2 regions of the Candidatus Chlorobium masyuteum genome follow, and region 1 is predicted to be linked to the other one. Evidence: riboswitches for the same ligand, from Rfam matches in the RefSeq annotation. Region 1 holds a riboswitch; the other holds the start of a gene.
What was found. Region 1 has a riboswitch for cobalamin ahead of G9409_RS08720 (vitamin B12-dependent ribonucleotide reductase). Riboswitches for the same ligand answer to the same signal wherever they lie in the genome.
Positions count from the first base shown of each region.

Region 2: it holds a riboswitch for cobalamin, as region 1 does, so the genes downstream of both, G9409_RS07190 (TonB-dependent receptor plug domain-containing protein) here and G9409_RS08720 (vitamin B12-dependent ribonucleotide reductase) in region 1, are expected to answer to the same signal.

Region 1 covers NZ_JAAORA010000004.1:144,649-150,901, reverse strand. The annotation lists gene G9409_RS08725 (aminoacyl-histidine dipeptidase) at 1-1,464, shown strand, start outside; cobalamin riboswitch at 1,579-1,856, shown strand; gene G9409_RS08720 (vitamin B12-dependent ribonucleotide reductase) at 2,089-5,529, shown strand; gene G9409_RS08715 (GNAT family N-acetyltransferase) at 5,798-6,253, opposite strand, start outside.
Region 2 covers NZ_JAAORA010000003.1:95,697-104,668, reverse strand. The annotation lists gene G9409_RS07200 (cobyric acid synthase) at 1-1,210, opposite strand, end outside; gene bluB (5,6-dimethylbenzimidazole synthase) at 1,204-1,848, opposite strand; gene G9409_RS07190 (TonB-dependent receptor plug domain-containing protein) at 2,045-3,985, opposite strand; cobalamin riboswitch at 4,238-4,477, opposite strand; gene G9409_RS07185 (SRPBCC family protein) at 4,612-5,076, opposite strand; gene G9409_RS07180 (aliphatic sulfonate ABC transporter substrate-binding protein) at 5,366-6,358, opposite strand; gene G9409_RS07175 (tetratricopeptide repeat-containing S1 family peptidase) at 6,452-8,059, opposite strand; gene G9409_RS07170 (DUF4405 domain-containing protein) at 8,130-8,621, opposite strand; gene G9409_RS07165 (glycosyltransferase family 4 protein) at 8,704-8,972, opposite strand, start outside.

The DNA.
Region 1 (6,253 bases):
AACAACGATATTTCAGGGTTGAGCCCGCATGAGGTTTGGAGGCATTTTCAGAGCCTGACCCGTATTCCCCGGCCTTCGGGCCATGAGGAGAAGATTCGTGAATTCATGACGGCATTCGGTCGCAACCTCGGCCTTGAGAGTATTGTGGATGATGCTGACAATGTCATTATCCGCAAGCCGGCCACTTCGGGACTGGAGAACCGGAAGGGGGTGATTCTGCAGGCTCATCTGGATATGGTGCCGCAGAAGAACACCGGAAAGAGCCATGATTTTGCAAAAGATCCGATTGAGACCATTATTGATGGCGAGTGGGTGCGGGCCGATGGCACCACACTTGGTGCTGACAATGGTGTCGGGGTTGCGGTAGCGATGGCCGTGCTTGAGTCTACAACGCTAAAGCATGGTCCTATTGAAGCGCTCTTTACCAGCAACGAGGAGGCCGGGATGAGCGGGGCAATGGGTCTGAAACCCGGAGTGCTGAAGGGTGAGATTCTCATGAATCTTGATTCGGAGGATGATGGGGAGCTCTTTATCGGCTGCGCCGGAGGTGTCAACGTAACCTCAACTTTCAACTACACTGAACACGCTCTATCGGAGGACTACCAGGGCTTCAGGATCAGCGTAACCGGCTTGATGGGCGGCCACAGCGGTGTGGATATCCATCTGGGCCGTGGTAATGCCAACAAGATCATGAACCGGATTCTCTATGAAGGCCATATCGGGTATGGTTTGCAGCTTATATCCATTGACGGGGGAAGTCTGCGTAATGCCATCCCTCGTGAATCCTTTGCCGTTGCTGCTGTTCCCGAAGTAACGGCGGCTGCTTTTCTTGACCGACTCTCTGTTTTGAGGGGCACCATACAAGATGAGCTGCGAGCGGTTGAACCAGCCCTGCAGATTGAAGTGGTTTCTGTTTCTCTCCCCGAAACGGCTATTGAACCGGCAGTGTTTCTCAGATTGATGAAGGCCATCTATGCCTGTCCGAATGGCGTTATGCGAATGAGCAGTGAGATGGAGGGTCTTGTTGAAACCTCCAATAATCTTGCCATGGTGAAATCCGGGAACGGCACAATTGCTGTTGACTCTCTCGTCAGAAGTTCGGTTGATTCGGCGAAAGTCGATCTTGAGCACATGATCACGGCTCTTTTTGATCTTGCAGGGGCGGGTTCGGTGGTTGACGGAGGCTATCCCGGCTGGAAACCGGATCCTGAGTCGCCGATTCTGAAGATCATGCAGGATCTATTTCAGAAGAAGTTCGGGAAGATTCCTGTGACGAGTGCGGTTCATGCGGGTCTTGAGTGCGGTATTATAGGAGGCGCATACCCTGCACTTGATATGATCTCTTTTGGTCCCACCATTCGCTACCCGCACTCTCCGGATGAGAAGGTGCATATTCCCTCTGTCGGGAAATTCTGGGATCTGCTTGTTGCTGTGCTTGGTGATATTCCTGTTAAAAATTTGTGATTTGCTGTAGTGTCGTCCCGATCTTTTATCTGACTCTGTTTTTTCCGGAGATCGCGAAAAATGAAGATTACCCTCTTTTGCGGTTGAAAGCGAGGGAAAAAAACAGTACACTGTTATCAGTTCTTTTTTTCTGGTGCCGGACTTGAAATGGTCCGGATAATAGGGAAGTACGTGAGATTCGTACACTGTACCCGCAACTGAAAAACGGTTCGCTGGAGAGGGGAGGCAAACAACCCAGTTTGTTCATTTTCTATTCAGCAGGATCAAGCCACGTCGTTATCCGAGATGTTACCACCGGAGAGACGGGGGAAGGCTTTTTCCACATTGAACGCCTGCCGAAAGGGCAGAAAACCGTTGATAGTCAGGAGACCTGCCGGAAAGATATTGCCATTTGACTTCGGGATCAAAGTCAGGCAATAAACCTTGCATTTTTTCACAGGAAAGAAGGGAAAAAAAACAGAGAAATTGTCTCGAATAGCCATCTTTTTCGATAAATGTTATATTAAACTTTATTGGAAAATCTGATATCGAGCAGAGAGTGTCATTGAGGGCGCAAGTCCGCTAAGTTATAATTATATAATTATTTATACAGTCACATATCAATACTGATACTGGAGAATCTCTATGAAAATTTCCCGTCTGTTCACCAGTCCCGGCGAAAATGTTTTCGACAGGTTTGAATACACGACACGCTCTTCGGTTCTGCGGAATCCGGACGGTTCGAAAGTGTTTGAAATGACCGATATCGAGGTGCCGAAACAGTGGTCGCAGGTTGCCGCAGATATTCTTGCACAGAAATATTTCCGCAAAACCGGGGTGCCCCAGCGGGACGAAAATGGCGAAATTATTCTTGATGCCGAAGGGCATCCTGTGACCGGCAGTGAGCACTCCATCAGGGAGGTTGTTCATCGTCTGGCAGGGTGCTGGAAGGATTGGGGTGAGAAAAACAGATATTTTGATACAGCGGAAGATGCCCAGACCTTTTATGATGAGGTCGCTTTCATGATTCTCAAGCAGATGGGCGCACCCAACTCTCCGCAGTGGTTCAATACAGGCCTTAATTTTGCCTATGGCACGACCGGGCCTGCACAGGGTCACTACCATGTTGATCCTGAAACGCGTGAGGTGAAGGAGTCCGAGGATGCCTACAGCCGCCCGCAGGCTCACGCCTGTTTTATCCAGTCGGTCAGTGACGATCTGGTCAATGAGGGTGGTATTTTCGATCTGGCGATTCGTGAGGCGAGGGTATTCAAGTTCGGCAGCGGCTCGGGTACCAACTACTCCAACCTTCGCTCGGGAGGTGAAAAACTGAGTGGCGGCGGAAGTTCGTCGGGTCTGATGAGTTTTCTGAAGATTTTTGATTCTGCGGCCGGAGCTATAAAATCAGGCGGCACAACCCGCAGGGCAGCCAAGATGGTTATTGTCGATATCGACCATCCGGATGTGGAGAAATTTATCGAATGGAAGGCCAAGGAGGAGGACAAGGTTGCCTCGCTCGTGGCCGGATCAAGAATCTGCTCCCGTTTTCTGCAGGCCATTGTTGAAGAGGCTCTTTTGAACGGTTCTGACCGCAAGGAGAATCCGGCACTCAACCGCCTGATTCAGAATGCGCTCAGCAGGGCCGTGCCGATGAGCTATATCATACGGGTGCTTGCTTTGGTCGAACAGGGATTCACGACGCTTGATTTTGATGAGTATAACTCCAATTATGAGTCGGAAGCCTACCAGACGGTCGGCGGCCAGAACTCCAACAATACCGTCAGGGTGACCAACGAGTTCATGAAGGCGGTGGAGAATGACGATATCTGGCAGCTTCGCCAGCGTACAACCGGCAAGAACGTCCGTGCAGTAAAGGCGCGTGATTTGTGGGAGAAAATTCTGCTCAGTGCATGGAAGTGCGCCGATCCGGGCTTGCAGTTCGATACAACGATCAACGAGTGGCACACCTGCCCGGCAAGCGGACGGATCAATGCGAGCAACCCCTGCTCGGAGTACATGTTCCTTGACGACACAGCCTGCAATCTTGCAAGTCTCAACCTTATCCATTTCATTGATGAGGAGTCGGGCAAGGTAAAGATCCGTGAGCTGCAGCACGCTTCAGCTCTCTGGACTATCGTCCTTGAAATTTCAGTGCTGATGGCGCATTTTCCTTCAAAGGAGATTGCCCGCCTGAGTTACGAGTACAGAACGCTCGGGCTTGGTTTTGCCAATCTCGGCACCGTACTGATGGTGCTCGGCATCCCTTACGATTCACCAAAAGCGCTGGCCCTTGCCGGTGCAATTGCATCGGTCATGACCGGTCAGGCCTATGCCACCTCGGCAGAGATGGCGCATGACCTCGGAGCTTTTGCCGGTCACAGCGCAAATGCAAAGGATATGCTTCGTGTTATCCGCAACCATCGCCGGGCAGCACACAACCTCTCTGAAGAGGAGTATGAGGGGCTTTCGGTCAGCCCTCGCGGTATTGATTCGGAGTACTGCCCTAAGGAGCTCTTCGAGGCTGCCGGAAAGATCTGGGATGAGGCGCTCCAGAAGGGCAAGAAGTATGGTTTCCGAAATGCCCAGGTGAGCGTGATTGCGCCTACCGGCACCATCGGACTGGTTATGGATTGTGATACGACCGGAATTGAGCCGGAGTTTGCTATTGTCAAATTCAAGAAACTGGCCGGTGGCGGCTACTTCAAGATTGTCAATCAGTCGGTGCACAAGGCGCTTGAACGGCTCGGTTACACCCCGTCACAGATTGACGACATTGAGCACTACTGCAAGGGGCATGGCACGCTTGCCGGTTCGCCCTCCATCAACCGACAGTGGCTTAAAACCCGCGGCTTCAGCGATGAGAAGATTGACGTGGTCGAGTCGCAGCTTGAAACGGTTTTTGATATCCGTTTTGCCTTTAACAAATGGATTCTCGGAGAGGAGTTCTGCGCTTCGCTCGGTTTCAGTGATCAGCAGCTGAACGATCCAGACTTTGATCTGCTTCAGGCTCTCGGCGCTACGCCGGAGGATGCCGAGTTGGCCAATGACTATGTGTGCGGCACCATGACCATCGAAGGTGCTCCTCATCTGAAGCTGGAGCATCTGCCGGTCTTTGACTGCGCCAGCCGGTGCGGCAAGAAAGGTCAGCGCTATATCAAGCATATGGCCCATGTGCGCATGATGTCGTCGGTACAGCCATTTATTTCAGGCGCGATCTCCAAAACGGTCAACATGCCTTCTACCGCCACTACGGCTGAAATCGGTGAGGTCTACACCTCGGCATGGCAGCATATGATCAAGGCTATTACGGTCTACCGCGACGGTTCAAAGCTCTCCCAGCCGCTCAACAGCTCCAGCTATCAGGATCTTGACGAAGTCATTATGCTTGGCACCGAAGAGAGCCTTGACGAGACCAAGGGTCCCAAAGAGGTTCAGGAGCAGATTGTTGAACGGGTCTATCACCGCTCCGAGCGCCGCTATCTGCCGAAACGCAGAAAGGGGTACATCCGTGAAGCCTATGTTGGTGGACACAAGGTCTTTCTCAGAACAGGGGAGTATCAGGACGGCTCTCTCGGTGAGGTTTTTATCGACATGTACAAGGAGGGCGCTTCCTTCAAGGGGCTCCTCAACTGTTTTGCCGTGCTCGCTTCAAAAGCGCTGCAGTACGGTATGCCGCTTGAAGAGCTGGTGGACAGCTTTACCTTTACCCGCTTTGAACCGGCAGGTGCGGTTCAGGGCCATAATGCCATCAAGAACTCCACCTCCATTCTGGATTATGTTTTCCGCTCAATCGGCTATGACTATCTCGGCCGGAAGGATTTTGTTCATGTTAAAGCTGTTGATGAGGTGCATGAGGGTGATGCCGAGGGCATTAGCGGCTCGAACGGTCATGCGCCTGTTGCCGAGCCGGCCCTTGCTGTTCACAGTAGTTCAGAAGGCTCCTCAACCCGCAAAAGCCAGGTCTATCAGGCCAAGGTTCAGGGCTATACCGGCGAGCAGTGCGAAAACTGCGGTTCCATGCGCGTCAAGCAGAACGGGACGTGCAAGGTTTGTGAGGATTGCGGCATGACCACCGGCTGCTCCTGAACCTCACTGTACCTGTTGCGCGGCTCGATTGCCTCGTTGGGCGGTGCTCGAAATCCTCATGTACTCTGTGTACATTCCGGTTTCTGAGCTCCTTCCGCCTCGCTCTCAGCCGCTCACGACGGTATAGCGAGGTTCACCCCCGATCAGAGGATTGATTTTGGATGCTGGATTTTGAATTAAAGAGTCAGGATGGCTGAAAAAGCTTTCCTGACTTTTCTTTTTTTTACCACTCTCATTTTTCTTTCCGTCTACTATATCCGGGTACAGGTCAGATTTTGCTGATGGTGCTCAGTGGTAAAAAGAGAGTGTGAAGGCGGTCGATGCAGGGAATAAAACCGTGGTGTAGATAAAAGGCTTCTGCTTGTTCATTTTTTGCGTCAACGAGCAGTGCATATACTGCCATTGATGAAGTTGATGACCTGAGAAGGGCATCAGCGATAAGAGCGCTGCCGATCCGCTTTCCCTGATAAGAGCTGTCAACGGCGAGACGCCCTATTCTTGAGGCGGTCACTGCATGATAGCGAGGCATTTTCCTGGTGATCACTTCAGGTAACCCAGGCAACGGTATTTGAGCAGCCGAAAGCGTATAGTAGCCTGCGATTTTTTGACTAATGTTATCAATTGCCACAAAGCACCTGGTGATATTTCTCCTGATATCCTGGCCGACTTGAACTGCAAAGTAGTTGTCGAGAACTTCAGATCCAGAGTTGAACCCTTCTCTGAC
Region 2 (8,972 bases), on a different contig from region 1:
CCATATGGATTTCGTATCCTGAAGCCGGGATATTGCCGTCGACAATGGTTCCTTTTGCGTTTGCAAGGCATTTATCCTTCTCAAGCACGGTTTCAACATCAAGATAGCCGAGAGCCCGTGCCGTTCCGGGAGTGCCTTCAACACCATGAGGGTCGGCAATCGAGTTTCCAAGCATCTGGTAGCCGCCGCAGATACCCATGATGACTCCCCCCTCCTCCCTGAATTTCCGGATTTCACTCTCCCATCCCAGAGAGAGGAGCCAGCCAAGATCGCCACGCACATTTTTCGAACCGGGAAGAATGAGCGCCTTGTACCCCTTCAGGGATCTCGGGTAGTGGAGGTAGTGCAGCTCAACCCTCGAATCATGCTCCAGCGGCGACAGATCGGTAAAATTGGAGATGTGCGGAAAATAGATTGCGGCAACGCCGATCTTATCAGGGGAAGGAGCTCCCGCCGGATCAACTTTGGAGGAGAGGGGTACGGCATCTTCGGCATCAATGCTGAACCCCCTGAAGTAAGGAATAACACCGAGAACCGGAACGCCGGTCATAGCTTCAAGCATGGCAACGCCATCGCGGAAGAGGGAGATATCTCCCCGAAAGCGGTTAATGATAACCCCTTTTACCAGAGCCCGGTCTTCTGGCGGAATAATGGCGAGTGTTCCGGCAACCTGCGCAAAGACGCCTCCCCTGTCAATATCGGCAACAAGAATGACCGATGCTTTTGCCCTTCGTGCAGTTTTGAAATTAACAAAATCCCTTTCGTAGAGATTCATCTCCGCACAGGATCCGGCTCCTTCGATCACGACCAGCTCATGCTTCATCATCAACCGCTCAAGACTCTCAAATGCAGCTTCAGACCACCGTTTGGTGTCGCCGAAATACTCTCTGGCCGTCCGGTCGGTGCACACCTTCCCCTGAAGCACAACCTGGGCCCCGGTATCGGAGTTGGGTTTCAGCAGTACCGGATTCATATCGGCGGAGGGGGCAACACGTGCGGCTTCAGCCTGGGCTATCTGGGCGCGTCCGATTTCGAAGCCGTCATGGGTAACGCCGGAGTTATTCGACATGTTCTGCGCCTTGAACGGGGCGACATCAATACCGGCATTGCTGAATATCCGGCAGAGGGCGGTTGCTACAATGCTTTTGCCGACATCTGAAGCTGTGCCAAAAATTGCAAGGGCACTTGATTTGTTTTCAGCTTTTACCATGTTTCGTAATGAACCAGTGAGTCAAGCTCCATTCTCGGCAGCCAGCCAGCCTGCTCAAGTTCCGGTGTTTCATGAAAAAAGCTTACATAGCCGACACAGAGCCAGGCAACCGGGACAATATGCTCCGGAATACCGAGTACTTCACGGATATGGTCGTTATGTATGATACTGACCCAGCCGACACCGAGGTTTTCCGCCCTTGCCGCAAGCCAGAGGTTCTGCACGGCACAGACCGAGCTGTAGAGATCCATCTCCGGGTTTGCTGTGCGGCCGATCACCACCTCCCCGCTGCGCGTTCGGTCGCAGGTGATGCAGATGCCAAGAGGGGATTCCATAATCCCCTCCAGCTTGAACGAGCGATACTGCTCCTGCTTCTCTTCGCTGAACATTGCCGCAGCTTCGGCGTGAGCAACCTCAAAACCATCCCTGACTTTGCGGCGAACAGCACGATCCTTGACAACAATAAAATCCCAGGGCTGCATAAATCCGACACTCGGCGCATGGTGAGCCGCGTCAAGAAGCCGCGAGATTACCTCTTCCGGTACAGGGTTTGCAAGAAACTGCCCCCGCACGTCCCTCCGGTTGTAGATGACCTTGTAGAGTGCCTCCCTTTCCTGTTCGCTAATGGTCATATTCATAACTATACATTGGTTATTGATTTAATCCTGTTTTTCCCTGCATTAGCGCATTAGAGCTCCTCTATAAATCGTCGTGAGCGGTTTGAGTGCGAGGCGGACGGAGCGCAGAAACCGGAATGTACAAGGAGTACTTGAGGATTTCGAGCACCGACCAACGAAGCAATCGGATCGCGTAACAGATTTATAGAGGTGCTCATTAAAAGGCAATCTTGACTCCTGCATAGGCCGACCTTCCCGGAGTTGCGTAACCCCAGGCCTCTTCGTACCAGGTATTGAATACATTGTCGATGCGTCCGTATAATTCGACCTTTTCGGACAGATTGTATGATCCGTTCAGGTTCAGGAGGAAATAGTCCGGAAGCTTGCCGACAGCTGTTCCGCTGCTATCCTTTGCTGATGCAACCTCTTTTCGTTCATCGACCCACTGCATGCCGGCACCAAATGCGGCTGATTTGCCGATGCGGTATCTGCCGGAGATGCCAACCTTGTTTTCAGGACGACGCACCAGCTGTACACCCAGAGGGTCTTCGGTTTTGTTATGGGTATAATTCATGGCGAGCTGAAGGGCCTGAAGCGGCTGCCATTCAATAAAACTCTCAATGCCCCGTGATTTGGATGTTCCGGCAACCTGGGCATATTTCCATGTTACCATATCAAAATCAATTCTGTCGTCATAGACCGATCGGAACCAGGTAATCCCGGCCCGGAGGTTATCACGAAAGCGATGTTCGACTCCGGCATCAATGCCGGTGCTTGTTTCAGGTTTGAGGGTTTCCGAGCCGTAATCCGAATAGAGCTGATAGAGCGAGGGGGCAAGAAAACCGGTACCGTAACTTGCCTTCAGAACGGTTTCGCCGATTCTGTATGACGGCGCTACCCTTGCCGTAACCTTACTGCCGAAAATCTCATTATCCTCATACCGGACTCCCGCTACCAGTTTCAGATTATCAACACTCCATTGATCCTGCAGCCAGATATTTCCCGAAAGTACCGACCTGTCGATCAGGGGTGCTCCCCAGACAAAGTCATGATAGTTCATACTCTCATTTTTGCCGGATAAACCAATTGTCAGCATATTGGCGTCAGTAACCTGCATATCGCCCTGCCAGCCGATCTCCTGCATCTTGCCGGTGAAGGTGTTTGTTTTTACGCCGTCGTTATCGAAATCGGTTCTCTCCTCATTGGTGAACTGCACGAATAGCGTGTTTCCGATTACCTTGCCGCAATTTTTATAGGCAACCCTTCCGACATACTGACGGCTGTCATTATGCTGCTCCTTCAGACCGGCGGGATTTGCTACATAGGATGGCCACACATAGGTAAACCGGTCACCGGTATAGCCGTTGGCCGACTCATCATACCGTACCGAAGCGTCAGTATAGCGAAAGGTGGTTTCAAGAACCGATGAGGCTGCCAGCTCATAGGAGTAGGATCCGGAGAGTGTCGTGTTTTCATAGCCGTCATGTTCACTGGTATTGCCGCTGTGCGGAATACGCGGATTGCGGTCGTCGGCAAAGGAAAATCCGTCTGACTTCAGTCGGGCAAGTGAGAGCGCATATGCCGATTTACCGGTTTTTCCGCTCACGCCCCCGTTGATTTTATACGTCCCGTATGCTCCCCCTTCGATACCGGCATAGGATTTCATGGGGCCATCGCCTTTTTTGGTCAGGATATTGATAACTCCGGCAGTGGCATTGCTTCCGTAGAGCACACTGAGCGAGCCTCGGACAACCTCAATCTTTTCAACATTGTCGAGTGTAAGGTTGGAGAGGCTTGCCGTACGGTTTGTCGTAGCCGGATCGTTGACCGGAACTCCGTCAATCAGTACAAGCGTGTTTTTGGCATCACCCCCGCGAATAAAGAGCGATGTCATGGAGCCTGGTCCACCGTTAGCGGAAACATCAATACCCGCTACACCTTTGAGCAGATCTTCTACCGTGTGCTTTCCGGAAGCCCGGATCTCAGCCGAAGTAATGACCGTTACCGATGCACCTCCGGCGTTACTGATTGAGTTGATGGTTTTTGTGGCCGTAACAACCGTCTCCTCACCGGTAAAGTGTTTTGGCTGTTCATCAGCAAGCAGACCTTTGCTGCTCAAAAGAGCGGCCATCACCACGAGAAATACTTTTTTGTTCATTGAAGGTGTAAACCTGTTTTCAGTTTTATAGAAGTAAACTGACAGGGGTCTTTCAAAGGCGGCATGTAACCGAAATCGACACTGTCTGCTCAAGATTTCCGCAACAGGTTTTTTGACTTCAAGAGAGTGACAACCGTTCAATGATGCTTAACGGTTCGGGAATATCAAAAAATGCTGTGCAAAAAGATCAAGCGGTGAGCAATGCAAAAGAAGTACAGCTTTGCCCCGACTATAACCCGTAGTCCGATCTTGTAATGCAAATAATAACTGGCAGGTCTCCTGACTATCACGGTCTCAATCTGCTCCGGCCTTCCCGCCGTTCCCCCTGGAGGAGAACATGCAGTGACCTGAAACTGCCACAAAGAGCGTGAGCATGTGGCCATGCCTCGCTTGTTGCGGTTACCGTTGTACAGTTGCGGGTACAGTTTACGATTTTCACGTAATTCCCTATTCTCCGGCTTTTAAGCCGGCACCAGCTACGACGAAAGAACAGTTGTAATGCCACATAGATAAGAAATTCCCGACAAAGAAACAAACTTCATCAATCCGGAATATTCGGTTTCATGTATCATTTACGCAATATCACAGCGTAATTGTGCGGCATCATCGGTAATGTTTTACGCTGCTTATAATCGTCCTAAAATCTCCTCAATCCGCTCTCTTCTGTACCTGAACACCTCCTCAAGTCGCCGGGAAACAATCAGCGTGTTGACGAACTCACCAAACAATCCCATCGGCAGGGCGTACTCAAGAGAGTCCACCATCTCAACACCGCCGGGAACCTCTCTGAAAGCGTGACGATGATGCCAGTACTCATATGGGCCGGAATTCTGGACATCTTCAAAAAAATAGGGTTTCGATACCATGGTGATCTCTGTTTCCCACTGGACGGGAATCATCATGAAGGGATAGAGGGTGTAGGTAATGATCATGCCCTCATATATGCGATTTTCACCCGTTCCGCTGGTTATGGTGACCATCATTTCAGGAGGAGTGATTTTTGACAGATTAGCTGGATTGGAGAAAAAAGCCCAGGCCTCCTCAATGGAGACCGGAATGCGCTGGAGGTATGTAAGGGAATTGATTCCCATGATGATTTTAAACGGATGATTTCATCTATACCAGTAATAACGCTTCAGATAATCAAATAGTAGCAGCACAAATTATAAGGAGAGATTGTCCTGACATATTTACTTTACAAGCATAAGAGGTGTTGGCTCCAGCTCCATGAGTGAGTTGCTCCGGTACCAGGGTCGCCCATCGGGTTCTGTAGAATAAAAAAAGCTGCCTCATTTTGCCTGAGAGGCAGCTTTTCGCAAGAATTTTTATGCACCTACTCTTTTCCGGTTGCGCCTTAACCGCACTCTTTCAGCATCGGTGTTATTTGCCCGGAAGAAAAGCGGGATCAACCAGATCGTCAATCACCTTGTTGGCTACACTGCTGTCACTGACCATCTTCTCCTTCACCAGAACGGGTACGGCTTCCCTCAGATGGATGATGTCTTCCATTGCCGGAACCGGACGGGAAAGATCAACCTTGCTGAGGGTCACCTTCGCAATCGGCAGGGAGATTCCGGATTCATCAGAGTAGATCACCGCCAGATCATCAGGATGGGTTACCGCCCACTTGCGTACTCTTTCATATATTCTGATGACCCGTGAGACCACGTCCGGGTATCTGACTGCAAATGGCTCTGTTATGGTCAAAAAACCATTACTGTTGAATGCCTCGTTACGGTAGATCACACGACTTCCGCTCTCCAGTTGACTTGAAATGCCGTAAGGATCAATGCCGGCCCATGCATCAACTTTATTTGTTTCAAGTGCAATACGCCCCTGCTTATGATTCAGGGGAAGAATTATTACATCACTTTTCTGTAAACCAACCTCATGCAACGCCCGGAGCAGAAAAAAATAGGGTTCAGTAACAGGCGTTGCTGCAATCTTTTTACCCTTTAGGCCACGGACCGATTTAATGGGAGAATCACGATTAACTACCAGTGAAATCCAGTCAGGATGCGAAAAGATATAGACCGCCTTGATCGGACTTCCTTTTGCTTTTGAGATCAGACTGGGCAGCGCTGACGTGGAGGCAAAATCTACACTGCCGTTTGTCAGAAAATCAAGCCCCTGATTACTCCCTTCGCTGAATATCCACCGGACAGCAACATGGTCTGCTTCAAACTCCTTTTCCAGCCAACCGAATTTTTTCAGGACGTAACTGAGCGGATTGTAATCGGCATAATCAATCCTCAATTCCGAGGGCATCGGTGCCGCCCGAAGTTCTGAAGGCATAAGCAACAGTGCCAACAAGCCTATGCATCTGATCATGGTGCGGAGTACGCTATGCTTTCTGATGGATAGAGTAGTCATCTTTCTGTTCCTCTGTTGACCTGCTTGATTGAAAAATCACTACACATAAATTGTTCAGGTGATTCATGACAACTCCCTTTTATGAGCTGCCCTTTACCGCATCGCGGTTTTAAAAAACATCAGCTTGCTGAAATTGTTATAGAATTGCTGGGCAAGATCCTGATTCAGCTCTTTCAGACGGGAATAGACCTCCATACCTTTTTGGCGATTACCGTGTTCAAGATAGTTCTGGCCAAGATTGAAGAGTACCGCATTGTGATTCGGATCAATAAGAAGGGCTTTCAGATAAGCGTCACGCTCCTGAATTTCCATCTTTGATTTATTATAGGCAACCCCCAGATAGAGCCATGCATCAACATAAGCCGGATTGACGACCAGGGCTTTTCTGTAGGCTTCGAGCTGCTTGACATCCTGACCGGCCATGCCATAAGCCTGACCAAGTTTTATCAAATATTGTGCATTGCCGGGAGAGAGCGTTGCCGCTTTCCGGTAAGCCTCGACAGCTTTAATGAATTGGCCGGCATCGCGATAGGCATGACCCATATTATACCAGGACGAAGCGTCCCCTGGTGTGATCCGTAACACCTCCAGGTAAGCAAGGATGGCTTGTTCATACTCCCCGTTCTGAACACAGGCATTGGCAAGGTTGATCCAGCCGAGAGCATAATCATTGTTGAGCCTCACCGCTTTTTTGTAAGCCTCTATTTTTTTGAGCTTTTGCCCCTCCCTGCCATAGGCGGCACCAAGATCTGCCCAGTATTGAGAATATTCAGGACGAATAAGAACCGCAGCCTGATACGCTTCAATTGCAAGGGTCAGATCACCTTTCTGAAGATAGGCGACACCTAAATACCCCCATGCGTTGCTGCTTGATGGAAGCTGTTTTGTCCATCTCTGGCAGAGCTGGACCATCCCTCCCCAATCCTGTTTTTCCTCAAGGGCGGTAACCTGATAGGTCCAATCAATATCGTTGGCATTTACCTTTGACTCTACAGACTGACGATTAGGAAGATCGATAACCCACTCCACAGGAAGGGCGAAATTCAACTGTTGACCCTGTTTGAAAAAATAGGTGGGCAGACCAATCAACCTGGCATTCTCATCAAACAGACCACCCCCGCTTGAGCCGAGTGATATTGGTGCAGTAGACTGAATATAGTGTCCTTTATCGACCGTTCGCAGGCCGGAGATGATACCGTCGGAAAAAGTCAGCTCAAGTCCCTGGGGTGCACCTATGGCATAGACTTTGGATCCTACCTTGAGTTGATTGGTGTCTCCAAGGATGAGTTGCGAGGCTTGCAGGCCGGAGACTGTAAGGGAGCAGACATCCCTGAAACGGTCGGTATAGCGGGCTTTGGCCGGATACTCTTTTTTCTGGTAGATAATCGCCAGTCGTCCGGCTTTTTCAATCACATGACAGTTTGTTGCCACGTTTCCGGAAGGCAGAATAATGCCGCTCCCCATGCTTTGCAGCTTGTTGTTGCTGTCATAGTTCTGTACGACTACCACGCTTCCGGAAATATCCTGGAAAACCTCGGCTGCGGTTTTTGCTTCAACCAGATGCGAATTTGCGGCTGAAAGCAGCAACAGGCAGATCAATGAACGGGCGGTTCCATACAGAAAATGATTGAACCCTGAGGGTTCGGGAGGTGATGCAGGTTGAAGTTCCCGCTTCCGGAGTGCGTTGATCTTCTTTTTCATCTGAGCAACAGGTTGATAATGCGGTTACCCTGGATTTCCCATCTCTGTCAATTGTATTGTACCCGGACCATCATTCAGCGGGTTTACTCCGGCTGTTCATCTCCCCGGCTGATCCCTGAATGCTCTGCGGTTTGTTTACCGGTTTGCCTTCCCATGACTTGGCGATGGTTTTGCCAAACTCAAGGATCGCTGAAAAGGGCTCTATCTTGTAGTAGGTGCCAATTCCGAAGAAGAGCGAGAGCGCCATAATGAAAACAAGCTCTCCGGGACTTTTGATCCCGGCAACGGCTTTTGACTTCACGTAGGAGAAAAAGGCCTTCCAGTTAATCACAAGCAGATGGAAGAGTGAAAGCAGGGAAAAGGCAAACCCGAAAATAATGTGCTGGTTCTGCCACTCCCCTTTAGTGAGGCCGATCATACGCCATGCCGCAGCAGCGGGTGCTCTGCCTGAAGGCCCGATATAGAGAATCACACCCGAAACAAGAATCATCAGAAAGGCGATGAAGAGCCCGAAGCTGATGAACACTCTCCAGGTAAACGATTTATGCAATGCATCAGCCATGATCTACTCTGGTTATTTCATTAATAAAATTCCGCCAATCCACATCATGTGTATTCATCCTGACGTCGTATAGCCATCGGGATCAGCGGAAACTTGGAACTCCATTTTTGAGCAATGGAGCGGATAGTGGATACCGGTTTATTTTTTTCTCCTGCAGGCTATAGTAGAGATCTTCATAGTTCCCCACCATTTCCGAGAGCGAAAAACGCCGTTCAAACTCATTCCGGCAGGTTTTTCGTGACAGGCGATCCACATGATGAATAGCATCAATAAACTCCTGCTTGCTGTTACAGATAAATCCCGTTTTGCCATGCGTGATCACTTCCGGAGCAGAGCCACAACCTCTCACAA